DNA from 2 places in the Desulfomicrobium baculatum DSM 4028 genome. Region 2 is predicted to be linked to the other one. Evidence: riboswitches for the same ligand, from Rfam matches in the RefSeq annotation. Region 2 holds a riboswitch; the other holds the start of a gene.
The links. A riboswitch is a leader RNA that binds a small molecule or an ion and turns the genes downstream of it on or off. The one in region 2 is predicted to bind cobalamin.
Positions count from the first base shown of each region.

Region 1: linked by a shared signal. The riboswitch ahead of DBAC_RS08580 (sirohydrochlorin cobaltochelatase) and the one ahead of DBAC_RS16980 (anaerobic ribonucleoside-triphosphate reductase activating protein) in region 2 are both predicted to bind cobalamin.

Region 1 is NC_013173.1:1,946,266-1,953,935, forward strand. Features, by position in the region: gene DBAC_RS08570 (TRAP transporter substrate-binding protein) at 1-882, opposite strand, end outside; gene DBAC_RS08575 (TetR/AcrR family transcriptional regulator) at 936-1,532, opposite strand; cobalamin riboswitch at 1,661-1,840, shown strand; gene DBAC_RS08580 (sirohydrochlorin cobaltochelatase) at 1,928-2,809, shown strand; gene DBAC_RS08585 (FecCD family ABC transporter permease) at 2,814-3,821, shown strand; gene DBAC_RS08590 (ABC transporter ATP-binding protein) at 3,818-4,603, shown strand; gene DBAC_RS08595 (ABC transporter substrate-binding protein) at 4,530-5,465, shown strand; gene cobI (precorrin-2 C(20)-methyltransferase) at 5,462-6,172, shown strand; gene DBAC_RS08605 (cobyrinic acid a,c-diamide synthase CobB) at 6,188-7,540, shown strand; gene DBAC_RS08610 (cobalt-precorrin-5B (C(1))-methyltransferase) at 7,537-7,670, shown strand, end outside.
Region 2 is NC_013173.1:3,829,829-3,837,498, reverse strand. Features, by position in the region: gene DBAC_RS18180 (FlgO family outer membrane protein) at 1-157, opposite strand, end outside; gene DBAC_RS16995 (hypothetical protein) at 267-986, shown strand; gene DBAC_RS16990 (FlgO family outer membrane protein) at 986-1,741, shown strand; gene DBAC_RS19265 (hypothetical protein) at 1,894-2,043, shown strand; gene DBAC_RS16985 (ribonucleoside triphosphate reductase) at 2,122-4,182, opposite strand; gene DBAC_RS16980 (anaerobic ribonucleoside-triphosphate reductase activating protein) at 4,216-4,854, opposite strand; cobalamin riboswitch at 4,920-5,072, opposite strand; gene DBAC_RS16975 (MFS transporter) at 5,162-6,388, opposite strand; gene DBAC_RS16970 (acyltransferase family protein) at 6,398-7,513, opposite strand; gene qrcD (menaquinone reductase integral membrane subunit QrcD) at 7,653-7,670, opposite strand, start outside.

The sequences.
Region 1 (7,670 bases), 1.9 Mb from region 2:
CGGGTCCAGGGTGACCACGGCGTTGCCCTGCTGGGCCAGGAAAAATTCCAAACCTTCCTTGTCGCTGTCATCCCAGGCCTGCCCGTGTTTGGGCGTCCATTCACGGCTGACCTCGGTCATGGCTTTTTGCACCTCGGGGGAAAGGGAAGCCCAGACATCCTTGTTGATGACCACGAAAAAGGTGGTCGTGTAGGCCACGGCGGTGGTGTCCGTCAAATAGTCAACAACCTCGCCCATTTTCCAGCCCTTGTTGGTTTCAACGGGATAGATTCCACCGTTCACCACGCCCTTCTGGATGGACTGGTAGGAGTCGGGCATGGACATGGCCACCGGATTGCCGCCCAGGGCGGAGATGACGCTTGCGCTGTTGCCGGTGGCGCGGATCTTCATGCCTTTGATCTCTTCCATGGACGTGACGGGCTTGCCTGCGGTGTGCAGTTTGCCCGGGCCGTGGGCGTGAAAATACAGGACATGCACGTCGTCGAATTCCTTGGGCTTGAACTGCTCGTACACGGCGTTGGCCAGCGTTGTGGCCTGCACGCCGGTCGTGTAGCCCATGGGCAGATCGACTCCGGACAGAACCGGGAAACGCCCCTTGGTGTATCCGAGGGCGGAGAGCCCGATGTCGGAGATGCGCTGGACCACGCCGTCATAGCAGTCCTTGGGCTTGGTCAGGGTTCCGGCCGGATAGTAGTCGATGACCACTTGGCCGTTCGAGCGCTTCTCGACCTCGCGGCACCACTCTTCGGCCAGGATCGACTGGATATGGGTCGGGGGGAAGAAATTGCTGTAGGACAGCTTGACCGGCCCGGCAGCCATGGCCTGCGCCGAAAATCCAAGAACGATGAAAGCCAGGGTCGCGATCCGTACGAACAGCCTCATGACAACAATCCTCCGTGTGAAAAAGTAGGGCCGCGCACCATGCGCGGGCCCGATTATTCCTGGTCGTCCAGGGCGTTGGCCAGGGCCAGCTTCATGGCTGCCCGGCGAAAATCCTTGCGGTCGATGGTTCCCGTCCCGAGCAGGGAATGAATCAGAAAACCCTCGAACAGGGCCGTGTTCAGCGCTCCGATCTTGCGCGCCGGATAGCCGTTTTTGACGTAGGGCGCGACGATGTCGTCGAAAATTTCGTTGGAGAGGCGATAGAGGGACTGGTTGAGCTGGCCGCGCAAATCCTCGTTACGGGAGGCATGGATGGTGAATTCAAGAAAGACCGAGCTCCAGTTGCGGTCGTCGATCATGGTCTCCAGAAAGTCGAGAATGCGGTCCATGACCTCTTCCAGGCTGTGGGCATCCTGCAGAGCTGCGTCACGCATGGCGCGGTAGGACTGCATCTTGATGGCGATGATGGCCAGCATGATCTCGTCCTTGCTCTGCCAGTGCCGGTAGAAATTGCCCTTGGCATACCCCGCGTCGGAGGTGATCTCGGCCACGGTGGTGGCGACGAAACCTTTGGCGGCGAACAGTTTTTCCGCCGAGTCCAGCAGTTCGCGCTGCGTCTGGAGTGATTTTTCCTGCTGTTTTCTGGCCACGGGGCTCCTTTTTGGATCATGGTCACAAAGTGACCGGAAGTCATTTTGTGACCATGTATTCGCAGGACCCGCTTCTGTCAAGCATATGCTTTCCTCAGGATTTCTTGACACCCCCCAAGGCCGCGACTAGCGTCTTTTCCACTTCGGATACCTTAGGGTGTAAAAGGGAATCCCGTGCAAATCGGGAGCGGACCCGCCGCCGTAAGTTTCAAAAAAAGCCATGCTCCACGCTGTCCACTGGGATCGGTTCCGGGAAGGACGAGAATGGTGAAACGAGCCGGAAGACCTGTCCGAGGTCCAGTCACAAGTCTGTGCTGCCTGCAACGGGGGTTTTGCGGGCCGCGCCATTGGACAGCCGTCCTGTCCTCACCGCCCCCGCCAAACCTGGAGGTCTCATGTTCAAAGCCTCGCATGTTTGCGGACTCTTTCTTTTCCTTTTTCTGCTCGCCCTGTGCGGCCCGGCCGTGGCCGGGCACAAGGAACGGCCACCCAAAAAGGGCATTCTGCTGGTGGCTTTCGGCACTACCGTGCCCGAAGCCCGCAGCGCCCTGGACCATATCGGGGAAAAGGCGACGCAGCGCTTTTCCGGCCTTGAAATTCGATGGGCCTATTCCTCCCGCATCGTGCGCGACAAGCTCTCCGCCCAGGGACAGCACTTCGACTCCCCGGCCATGGCCCTGGCGCGGATGATGGACGACGGCTTCACGCATGTCGCCGTGCAGTCGCTGCACACCATCCCCGGCGAGGAATTCCACGCCTTGAAGCAAACGGTCGACGCCTTCTCCGGCCTGCCCAAGGGCATGGACAGCGTGGTTCTGGGCCTGCCGCTGCTGGCCGAACCGGATGACGTGGAGGCGTGCGCCAAGGCCATCATGGCCAGCCTGCCGCCTGAACGCAAAAAAGGCGAGGCCGTCATCCTCATGGGACACGGCACCCATCATCCCGCCAACATCTATTATCCCGGCCTGCAGTATTCCCTGAACAGGCTCGATCCGCTGGTGCTGGTCGGCACCGTCGAGGGCACGCCATCGCTGGACGACGTGCGACAGGCGCTCAAAATAAACGCGGTATCGAAAGTCTATCTCCTGCCCTTCATGGCCGTGGCCGGGGACCATGCGGTCAACGACATGGCCGGTGACGAAGATGACTCCTGGAAATCCGTGCTCACGGCCGACGGCCTGACCTGCGTTCCCGTCCTGCGTGGAACCGCGCAGATCCCCGCTTTCGTCGACCTCTGGCTGAATCATCTGCAGGCGGCCCTGGAGCGCCTGCCCTAGCCCCATGAACGACACGCGACACATTCGGGCATGGCTGGCCATGGCGGCCGCCGTGCCCCTTTCCATCTACGCGGCCCTGTTTTTCGGGTCCTATCCCTTGCCCGCCGATGCCATCCACCAGGCTATCGGCGCCATGCTCCATGGCCAGGCCGAGACCCAGGCCCTGGTCATCGTGCGCGACATCCGCCTGGGCCGCATCCTGCTCTCCTTTCTGACCGGAGCGGCCCTGGCCGTGTCCGGCGGCGTTTTCCAGGGCCTCTTGCGCAACCCCCTGGCCGACCCGTTCACCCTGGGCATCTCCAGCGGCGCGGCCTGCGGGGCGGCCCTGGCCCTCGGTATGGGCTGGACGGTGGCCGGGCTTTCGACCCTCCCCCTGGCCGCTCTGGGCGGAGCCTTCGCGGCCATGATTCTGGTGCTGGCCATGAGCAGGCTAGCCGGGGATTTTTCCCGCGAGAGCCTGGTCCTGGGCGGGATCGTCGTCTCCACCTTTCTCGGTGCCCTCATCGCCCTCATCAAGTCACTGAACGAAGAGTCCGTGGCGGCCATCGTGTTCTGGATCATGGGTAGCTTCCAGGGCCGGGGATTCGAGCACATCGAACTCATGTTGCCCTACATGGCCGCAGGCTGCGCCCTGGTCCTTTTTCTGGCCCGCGAGCTCGACATCCTGGGGCTGGGGTCCGAACAGGCGGCCCAGGTCGGCGTGTCCGTGGGACGGGCGCGCATCGGCCTGCTCGTCGGAGCCGGAATGCTGACCGCCGCGGCAGTCAGCGTTTCCGGGATCATCGGCTTCGTCGGGCTGGTGGTTCCCCACCTGGTGCGCATGCTCATCGGGCCGGACTCCAGGCCCCTGCTTCTTTTTTCGGCCCTGGGCGGAGGGATTTTGCTGCTCTGGTCCGACGTCCTGGCCCGCACCATTCTTTCTTACGGAGCGGAACTGCCCGTGGGCGTGGTCACGGCCCTGTTCGGCGGCCCCTTTTTCTGCCTGATCCTGGCCAGGGGACGCAGACCATGAGCACTCCAATGATCGAGATTTTAGACCTGAGCACTGGCTACAAAGGGCTGCCGGTGCTTCGCGGCATCTCCCTGACTGTCCGCGAGGGCGAATTCACGGGCATCCTTGGCCCCAACGGCAGCGGCAAGACGACCCTCATCCGCGCTCTGTCCGGAGTCCTGCCGTGCGCCTCGGGCAGCATCCGCATCGCGGGCCATGACATCAAGGCGCTGCCGGCCAAGGCCCGGGCCCGGCAGTGCGCCACCGTGGCCCAGAAAAACCCCGGCCTGTCCGCAGTGCGCGCCCAGTCGCTGGTGCTCATGGGCCGTTACCCGTATGTCTCCTTTCTGGGCGGCTATTCCCGGCATGACCATCTGCGCGCGCGGGAAGCCATGCAGGAGACGAGTTGCCTGCACCTGGGGCAGCGCAGCACCGAGGCCCTCTCCGGCGGCGAATTGCAACGGGTCATCACTGCCAAGGCCCTGGCCCAGGACACCAGGCTGCTGCTGCTGGACGAGGCTGCGTCCAACCTCGACGTGGCCCGGACCATGGATCTCTACGAACTGCTCAAGGCCAAAAATGCCGCAGGCCTGACGATTCTGACCGTGGCCCACGACCTGAACCTGGCCGCTCTCTATTGCCAGCGCCTTGTCTTTCTGAAAAACGGTTCCGTCGCGGCCGATGGCCCGACCCGCGAAATTTTTACGGCCCAAACCTTGAGCGAGATTTATGAAACACCCCTTGCCGTGGCTGCGCATCCCCTCACCGGGGCTCCCCAGGCTTATCTGGTACCTCGTGCTTAACCTTTTCCTGCTCCAGATTCCTGCAAGCGCCCTGGCCGCAATCTTTGTCACCGACGATCAGGGGCGTCAGATCAGTCTGGATGCGCCCGCGACCCGGATCATCGCCCTTTACGGTGCTTTCAACGAGATCCTGGCCGACCTTGGACGCGAAGACCTGCTCATCGCCCGCACGGCCACCGACGACCTGCCTGCGTCCATCAAAGCCAAACCGTCCATCGGCACCCACCTGCGCCCCAATGCGGAGCTGATCCTGGGTCTTGCGCCGGATCTGGTCATCCAGCTCGGGGGACGGGGCGAGGCCATGGAGCCGGTGCGCTTTCTGGAAAAACGGGGCCTGAACGTCGCGGTCTTTGATCTTGAAAATTTCGAGCAGCTTTTTTCAGTCATGGAACGTCTGGGCACGCTGACCGCAAGCACGGATCAGGCCGCCAAGCGCATTGCCTTCATGCGCTCGGAACTTGCGCGTATCGAGGCCGCAAACACTGCCCCGCGCCCCCGAATCTTCTTCGAGGCGCGCTACCCCACGCTTCTGGCGGCCGGACAGGGTTCCATGGCTTCGGAAATACTCTACAGGGCCGGCGGGGAAAACTGCGTCGCCGCTCCGGACAAGCTTGTGCGCCTGGGCGAAGAGGAGCTCTTGCGCCTTGATCCCGACATCTACCTTGTCCAGGAGGGGCCCATGAACCCCCGCCCCGTGCCCATGGCCGAGCGCCATCTCTTTCGCACCCTCGCCTGCGTGAAATCCGGCCAGGTCCATACCGTGGACCAGAAGGTCTTTTCACGGCCCGGTCCACGCAGCCTGGAGGCCGTGCGCCAACTTGCAACCATCATATCAAACTGGAAAAAGGAGGTCCGACCATGAGCGGCCATCTCTACGGCATCGGCGTTGGACCAGGAGACCCAGAACTCTTGACCATCAAGGCGGCGAAAGTGCTTGGCCGGGTGGACCTCATCCTGGCGGCGTCCTCGACCAAGAACGACGACTCCCTGGCCCTTGACATCGCGCGCCCCCATGTGAAGCCGGACGCGCGCATCATCCGGCTGGGCTTTCCCATGAGCCGCAACGAGGGCACCCTGCAGACGGCCTGGGAGGAAAACGCCCGCTTGGTCCTCAAAGAGCTTGAAGCGGGGCACGATGCGGCCTTTATAACACTGGGCGATCCCCTGCTCTATTCGACCTTCGCCTACCTCTTGCGCACCCTGCGCACCCTGGCCCCGGAGCAGGAGGTGACGGTCATCCCCGGCATCACCTCTTTCCAGGCCGTGGCCGCGGCCACGCAGACCGTGCTGGCCGAGAGCGCCCAGAACCTGCTCATCCTGCCCGGCATCCGCGAAGCCGGGGAGCTGCGCAAGAGCCTGGAGGGCGCGGACAACGCCGTCATCCTCAAGGCCTACACCAATTTTTCCGCCATTCGCGAGGAACTGCGTACTTTTCCGACCCCGACCCATTGCGTTTTCGCGTCAAGAATGGGCATGAAGGAAGAGTTCATCACGCGCAGCCTGGACGAGGCGCCGGACAACCCGACGTATCTCTCGCTCATGCTGCTGACCAAAAACGAATCACTTTGAACCAAGGATACGCGTATGCCCAAAGCCATCGTCATTGCCGGCACCTCCAGCGGGTGCGGAAAGACCTCCGTCACTCTCGGCCTGATGAAAGCCTTCGCCCGCAAGGGCCTGGTGGTGCAGGGCTTCAAGTCCGGGCCTGATTTCATCGATCCCGGCCTGCACCGCATGGCCTCCGGCCTGCCCAGCCACAACCTCGACGGCTGGATGCTTTCCGCCGACGAAATCCATCGCATCTTCCGCCGCAACCACGAGGGCTGCGACATTTCCATCATCGAGGGGGCCATGGGCCTCTTCGACGGCATCGGGGCCGTGAGCGAAGAAGGCTCGGCCGCGCAGCTGGCCAAGATTCTGGGCGTGCCGGTCATGCTGGTGGTCAACGCGCGCGGCATGGCCCGCTCGGCGGCGGCGCTGGTCAAAGGCTACGGCGAATTCGACCCGGACCTGCGCCTGGACTCCGTGCTCTTCAACATGACCGGCAGCCCCACCCACGGGCAGATCCTGGCCCAGGCCATGGAAGGCCGGGACATAAAGGTCCTGGGCAGCCTGCCGCGCCAGGCCGACCTGCCCCTGCCCTCAAGGCACCTCGGGCTGGTCACCGCCGACGATTTGGACCGCCGCGAGGAGCGTCTGAACGCCCTGGCCGACTGGGTCGAGGCCTCCATCGACCTGGACGCCCTGCTGGACGCCTTGCCGGAATACTCCCTGCCATCGCTCAGCGACGGCGGGGTCAAGATGCCGGAAATCCGCATCGGATACGCCCGTGACCGCGCCTTTTGCTTCTACTACGAAGAAAACCTGCGCATGCTGCGTCAGGCCGGGGCCGAACTGGTGCCCTTCTCCCCCTTGCACGATACAAACCTGCCCCCGGCCCTGAAAGGCCTGTATCTGGGAGGCGGGTACCCGGAACTGCACGCGGCGGAACTGGCCGCCAACACGGCTATGCTCGGCAAAATCCGCGACTTCTGCCAAAGCGGCAAGCCGGTCTACGCCGAATGCGGCGGCTTCATGTATCTGATGCGCTCCTTGCGCACGCGCGCAGGACAGGAACACGCCATGGCCGGAGTGTTCGATTTCACCTGCGCCATGGAAGGCCGCCATCAGGCCCTGGGATACCGCGAAGTGAAACTCGTCGCCCCCTCCCCCCTGGGCGCTCCCGGCGCACAGGCCAGAGGGCATGAATTCCATTATTCAAAAATGACCGGCAGCGACCCGGCCGCCGCCCAGGTCTACGACGTCCATGACCGCTGCGGAAAAACGAATGCCGGAGGCGGCTACCTGAAAGGCAACTGCCTTGGATCGTACGTGCACCTGCATTTCGGCTCCAATCCGCACATGGCCGCCCATTTCGCCGGAGTCTGCGGGGCATGACCCTGCGTCATGGCTTCACCACGGGCACGGCGGCCGCCGCCGCCGCCAAGGCCGCGACGCTGCGCCTGCTCACGGGCCGCGCCCAGGACAGCGTGGAAGTGCCGCTGCCCGTGGGCCAGCGCATGACCAT
Region 2 (7,670 bases):
CGCTGCCGGCAAGCTGCCGGTGCAAGTGATCTCCCGCCTTGTAGGACAGCGGGATGAGCGGCGGCGTCTTGGCGCGCGAGCCCACTTCATAAAAGGGGGGCAGCTGAACGCATCCGCTGATGAAAACGCAAAAAAACAGGAGAGTGAGCTTGGACATTACCGATCCTCCGGGAGAAAAATGCCTACCGCCGAATGCAGAGCATGCCGCGTGCCAAGATTTCCCCAATCGCCCTTAAGTTTTCCGGCCCGCGGCCGATACTCTGATCATGGAAAGAATCAAAATCAAGGACCACGCCATGCGCTTAGCAGCCCTGCTCACAGTGATGACCCTCGGCCTTATGGCCGGATGCTCTTCAGTCAGCGTCAATTCCGATCAATCATCGCAACTGGTCACGGCCCAGGCTCCCATTTCAAGCGGCTACCTGCTCACCACCCAGCCCAAGATGCAGGCCATGGCCCATTGGGATCTGCTGGCGGACAAGGTCGCCAAAAACTGCGGCAAGGCCCTTGATCATTTCTTCGCCGAGCAGGATGTACGCGTATATGTCGCGCCTCTTGGCACCACGCCTTTCGCCAAGGCCTACAGGGAAGCCCTGCTGACACACCTGGTCGATTACGGCGTCCCCGTGTCCTTTGTTCCCGAAGGGGCCGCCGTCCTTGAGGCCAATTTGGAACTTGTCACGCACCGCCGTGTCCTGGACAGGACGGCCAAAGGTTTGCGCCGTGCTCCGGAACCGGGCTTCAGGCAAAGCAAAAACAGCGCCGGACTGTACGAAACCGTGCCTGAAGTGGGCGAGGAAAGCGGATATTTTGACGCACCCACCCCTGACTCGGAAGTTCAGATCAATTCAGCCCTCGTCCATCAGGGCGCGTACCTGTACCGCGATTCAAGCATTTTCTACGTAAGCAGCCCCGACTGGGCCCACTACCAGCTGCGGGCGCCGCAGGGCGGCGTGGAACTCAAACGCTATTCCCTGGTGAACTGATGATCCGCCGAGCGCTCTTCCTGATTTTTCTGCTGTGCGCCCTGCCTGTCTCCGGGAAGGCGCAATGCGGCGCGTCGCGCATCGACATGCTGTGCGACGCCCTGACTGCGAGCCTGATCTCCAACCTGCAAGTCCGCCTGGACCGCTCCGGGCTGATCATGACCGCGCCCTTCGCGGACCTGCACGACGTCACGACCACATCCCCCCTGGGGCGGATCCTGGCCGAGGAGATGGGCAACTCCCTCACCAATCATGGGTACCGCCTGGCGGACACCCGCGTGTTCATGCCCACGCCCTACTCATTAAAGCAGCAGGGCGAGACGGCCCTTTCCTCCGCGCCTGATCAGGCAGGAGCCACGAACGGACTGCAGACCATGCTGACCGGAACCTATGCCCTGGTCGACGGGGGCCTGCGCATCTCTGCGCGTCTGGTCCAGCCTGCGGACCACGCGGTCCTCGCCACCGCCAGTTGCCGCCTGCGCGTGACTGAAGAGATCCGCGCACTGCTCACCGCCTCTTCGCCCGCCCCCGCAGCCCCTGCACTCCCGGCCGTGCTCCTCGATCTCAAGACCAAAGCCGACGCCAAACGCGTGCAGCAGGCCCTGGCCGCGCAGGGGCTCTACAAAGGAAAAATCGACGGCATCTGGGGCAAGAGATCGAGGGCCGCCCTGGCACGCTTCCGCGCATCCATGGCCATGCCGGCCACTTCGAACTGGGATCCGGCCACCCAGGCCGCCCTGCTGCCCGCTTCCTGACCCGCACACGACCCGGGTCCCAAAAAATCGACACTCCTATCATAACAATCGTCAGCATTTTGCTTGACGAACAGACTTTTCGCGCCTAGCTAGCTTTCGTTTCAAAATTAAGTTCGTAAAATTTACCATATTTCTGAATACAGAGGTACGCCATGCGTGAAATCACATTGTTCCTGCACTCTCAAAAAATCCAGCGCCCCAAGCCGATCATCTCCACCGCGATCACGAGCCTGGCCGGCGGCCTGCGCTCCGCGCTGGGCTTCTTGAACGGTTTGCGCCGCTCGGGACTGAACGAAAAATAAAGCATCCCCGACCCGCAAACGCGAAAACGGCCGGACTGTCATGCAGTCCGGCCGTTTTCGCGTTGAAGCCTGCGCTCTTTATTGCCCGAAGCAGGAGGCCTGGGAATACTCCACGCGATCCTTGTACTCCGACTGCTTCCCGCGATTCCACATCTTGACCGGGCGGTAGTAGCCCACCACGCGGGTGTACACTTCCGTCTCCTGGCCGCAGTTCGGGCAGGTGATCTGCTCGCCTGTCAGGTAGCCGTGATCCTTGCAGATCGAAAAGGTCGGCGTGATGGACACGTAGGGGATCTTGGTCTCGGTCAGGGCGCGCACCAGAAACGCCTTCAAAGCCTGAGTGTCCGGCACGGACTCACCCAGGAAACTGTGGAACACAGTGCCGCCGGTATACATGGGCTGCAGCCGGTTCTGGTGCTCCAGAGCGGAAAAAATGTCTGTGGTATGCCCCACCGGAAGCAGGGTCGAGTTGGTATAGTAGGGGACCCCGTTTCCAGAGGCCTGGATGTCCGCATACAGTTTTTTGTCGATCTTGGCCAAACGGTAGCTGGTCCCTTCGGCCGGAGTGGCTTCAAGGTTGTAGAGGCTGCCCGTCTCTTCCTGAAAACGCACCGTGATCTCGCGCAGATGTTCCAGGGTGCGGATCATGAGCCTCGTCCCGGCCTCGGTATCGATACCTTTGCCCAGCAGATTCAGGCAGGCTTCGTGGCCGCCAAGGATTCCGATCGTACTGAAATGGCTGCGAAAACCATTTTTAAGATAGCGGCTGGAGAAAGGGAACATGCCCTTGTCCATGTTGTCGGTGACCATCTTGCGCTTGAATTCAAGAGAGTCCTTGGCCAGCGAGGCATACTCGCCCACCAGATCCAGGAAGTCTTCCTCGCCCTGGGCCAGATAGGCCAGCTTGGGCAGATTAAGCGTCACCACACCGATGGAGCCCGTCAGATCCCCTGCGCCGAAAAGACCGCCCGTGCGTTTGCGCAGCTCGCGCAGGTCCATCTGCAGGCGGCAGCACATGGAACGCACGTCCTCGGGCTTCAGGTCGGAATTGATGAAGTTCTGAAAATACGGGACACCGTATTTGGCCGTGAGCTTGAGGAGCAGCTCGCCAACCTCCGTTTCCCAGGGAAAATCCGGGGTGATGTTGTAGGTCGGAATGGGGAAGGAAAAAATCCGTCCGTGATAATCGCCGACCAGCATGACCTCCAGGAAGGCCCGGTTGATCATCTCCATTTCGGCCGCATACTCGCCGTAGGTGCTGTCCTGCAGCTTGCCGCCGATGATGACCGCCTCCGAGGCGATATGCGCAGGCGGGGCCAGGTCGAAGGTCAGGTTGGTGAACGGACTCTGCCCACCCCAGCGCGAGGTCGTGTTCAGGTTGAACACGAACTTCTGCATGGCCTGTTTGACCTCGTCGTACGTCAAGCTGTCATGGCGGACCAGCGGGGCCAGATACGTGTCCACGTTGTTGAAGGCCTGGGCGCCGGCCCATTCGTTCTGCAACGTGCCAAGAAAATTGACCATCTGTCCCAAGGCCGCATCAAAATGCTTGGGCGGCCCGGAAGAGCAGCGCCCTTCGAGATTGAAGCCCTCCAGCAAAAGGTCGCGCAGGGACCAGCCCGCGCAGTAGCCGGCCAGGCCAAAAGACAGGTCGTGGATGTGAAAATAGCCGTGCTCGTGGGCCTGCCGCACTTCCTCGGGATATTTCTCCAGGGAGTAACGGGCCTGCACGGAACCGGACAGATGCAGCATCAGTCCCTGGAAGGAGTGGGCCATGTTGGCGTTCTCACTGACGCGCCAGTCGGATTTGTCCAGGTAGCTGTCGATGGTCTCGGTCACGTCCAGAAAGGTTTCCGTCTGGCTGCGGATGGCCCTGCGCTTCTCGCGGTACACGATGTAGCGCCGTGCGACCTGATAAAGCCGGGACTCCATGAGGACCTGCTCGACGGTGTCCTGAACCAGCTCCTGCTCGGGCATGGCCTCGGCTTCAAGTTTGGACTCGACCTTTCCGGCCAGACGCTTGGCCAGGATGGGATCCTTGATGCCGCTGGCGTTGAGGGATTTCAAAATTGCCTGGGCAATCCGGTCCACAGACCAGGATTCAACACGTCCATCACGTTTCACAATCTGCTGAGGCATGAATACTCCAATAAAGTTCGGTCGAATTGAGAATCAGGAAAAATCGTCACAGCTTCGAGGAGGCACAAATTCCTGGAAATGCAAAGGCAGCCCTTGCGGCATCTGGGCCTGGGTGGTCTCCAGATCCTCGGGAGTCAGGCTCGGCACCTTGGTGCAGCGAAAATAGACCCGGCCGGGATACGCCTGGGCCAGATCGAAAACATCTCCCAGCGCGTCACAGGCCGCATCGGCGTCCATGGCCTGCCCGGTCAGTTCAGGATACATTGACCAGGGTCCTTTGACGTCCACGGCCACGGACTGGACAAGTCCGGCCTCAAGCACACGTGCCAGGACACCCGGCGCGGAGCCGTTGGAATCAAGCTTGACCGGCAGGCCGGTCGAGGCCAGGTCCGCAAGCAGATCATCCAGGTCCGTCAAGCAGGTCGGCTCTCCTCCGGACAGGGTGATCCCGTCCAGCCAGCGTTTGCGGCGACGCAGATCGGCCAGAACGACCTCCCGGTTCAGATTCGGCAGCGATGCCCATTTCCAGGCCAGGGAAGCGTTGTGGCAGGTCGGACAGCGCAAATTGCAGCCGCCGGCAAAAAGCACGCACGTGATTTTGCCCGGCCAGTCGCAAAGACTCACCGGCACCATGCCGCGCACGCGTTCCCATGAAGGAATCGTGTCAGTCATGTTCGCTCGTAGTTGTGGTGACGTTTTTCTGAACAACTCAACGCCCTGCATCCGCGTGCAGAGGGTTAAGAGAATTGCTTCAGGCGGGTTTTCTGGCTTGCCCCGCATGCGGCTTCTCCCAAAGGGGATCGGCTCGGGCACGCAAAATCGGGGTTACAGTGGCGGGACCGCCCCGGACTCGCACCGGGTTCCCTTGCTCCTGAAGTAGTTTCGCAGAACAGGTTAAGTATTAGGACATCAAGGCATCGGGATCAACCAAAACCTTTTCCACAGGGGTGTGTCTCGTGTGTGGAAGACGAAACCAGCCCTATGAATATGCATGGTTATGACGCAAAAAATTTCGCGCGGCCACGGGAAGAGCCAGCGCGAAAAATCCGGCCAAGACGTAAAACGTGGTCGACAGACCGTGGCTGTCGGCAAGCAGACCCACCAGCGGACCCGTGAGCACGAACCCCAGACGGAAAGCCAGACTGTGCAGAGACAGAATGCTGGCCCGATTCGCCCTGCTGCTCAAAGCCTGCAATCGCGAGCGCATGAGCGGCCCCTGCAGCCCGCGCATGGCCGTAAGCAGATAGTAGAACAAAAAGCCGCCCACGGCCGTGATGGTTCCAAGTCCCAGGTACGCGACGACGATCAGCGCGAAGAAAAGAACCTGCATGCCCGCCACGCCGACCTTGCCTTCAACCCGGTGACTGTTCGCGGCCGCTAGGGCCACAACCAGATTCGCCCCGGCCCAGGCAGGGCCGAACCATGTCACGGGGACCCGGCACTCCTGCATATACGGCTGAATGAGCCAAACCATGTAGAAAGAAGCCAGACCGAGCAGCATCCCGTTCATGATGGTCGCCCGGATGGCCGAGCTCTCCCGAAAGGCGAATCTGCACACGCGCAACGCCTCGGCCAGATGTGACACCACCGGCCCGCCGCTCTCAGCCTTGGGTTCCCTCAGACTCAAACACAAGCCCAGGGCCAGAGTCCAAATCCCGACCTGGGCCACAAAGGGCAAGAGCGGCCAATGCGCGTACATGAGTCCGGCAAAGAGCGCGCCCGCGGCCTCTCCTCCTTGAGCCCATCCGACCATGCGTCCGTCGCAGCGGGTGTACAGATCCACCCTGTCTTCGGCGCGCAAGGTCTCAAAAAGCAGCGCCGTGTCCGACCCGCTGATAAAGGCGTAGGAAACGCCCAGCAGCAGCTCCGCGACCAGCACGCCCCAGAAGGTCGCCGCGAGCAGATACCAGCCCCATCCGACAATACCGAAGACGCAGGCCACTATCAGCGCCCAGCGATAGCCCAGGCGGTCGCTGACGTATCCGGACGGGTACTCCATGATCACGCTGGCCAGAGAGAAAAACACCTGCAGAGTCAAGATCTCGGTCAGGGTCAGACCAATCCGGTCCTTCCAGAACAGGGTGATGATGGCCATGGGGAAAAGAGTCATCTTCAGCGCCGCAAAGACATTGAGCGTCAGCAGCGTGCGGCGCAACCCCGCCGCGCGGGCCTCCGCACGCTCACTCCCCATCTTGCCGGGCAGCATCACGGCCCGCTACCCCTTGATCAAGGGGCCAAAAAAACGCCCTGCGGTACGCGGTTTGCCCACCAGTTGGGGCACGGCGATATTGAGCCCGTAAATGACCGGAAGACTCAGCCCAAAACTCACGAGAGTGACTAGGGCGCTCACAAAAAATACGCTCCAGCCGTCCGGAGGAAGGTTGGCGACGCTCCACGCGGCCACGGGAGCATTGACGAAATGGTAGAAGACCCCGTTAAGGCCAAGCAGTATGATGGCGTTGCGGCCGAAAAATGCGAGCAGGGAGACGTTGTGCAATACTCGCCCCAAAGCCAGGACCATGACGGACCCGGCCAAGGCGGTGAACGGAAACCACAGAAAATGGCCATGCCCCGAGAGCAGGATGATCACGGCCTGCAGATATCTGAAAGGGCCCTGATTGAGGTCATAGGTGAAATGAACCGCAGCCAGCGCCAGGGCAAAGATCGCAACGCCCGCCGCAGGCGAAATCCGCCCAGGGAGTCCGCCCCTGCCCAGCAACACACCCACAAGAAAAAATGCGTAAACAACGGGAACTTCATGCAGGAGCCAAAAACTCATGTTCTGACCGAAAAAGAAATAGTGCTCATTGAGGAGATAGCCGCCGACATAACAGACAACGGCCACCGCGATAATCCGCACGGTGGAGTCCAGATATGCCTGCACAAGGCGATGCAGGCATTCCACGCTGACCAAGCAGGCCACAAACCAGAGCGGCACGTTGAAAAGGGGAAAGCCCAGAACCGTGGACACGCCCGCCTGAAAATATCCCTGCGCGCTGGAAAGATCGAGCATGGGGAACCAGCCCGTGAACACCAGCGACAGGCCCGCCAGCACGATACTGAAGAAAAGATAGGGCACAATCCGGCTGGCCAGGGTCGATTGCACGAATTTTATGGCCGTCGGCACGCTGGGACGCGCGCCCTTCACCCAACCTGAAAGGATGAAAAAAAGGATCATGTGGAACGAGTAGATCCACTTGTACTGCACGGCGGCCGCAGGATTTTTGAGATACATGATCTGCTCGACGAAATGCCCGTAATAGACAAGCAAAAGTCCCAGCGCCCTGGCGACATCGATGGCGGCCTGCCGCCCGTTCTGCGCATCCTTCATGACACCTCCCTTTTCAGTCGGCTGCCGCATGTCCCATCATGATTCTTAAACAGCAACCAGGTTATGAACACAGATGCCAAGCATTTGTCATCCCAAAAAAAAAGGCCCCGAAGGGCCTTTTTAATTGAAACAATCATCTCTACTTATTGAGTTTCAC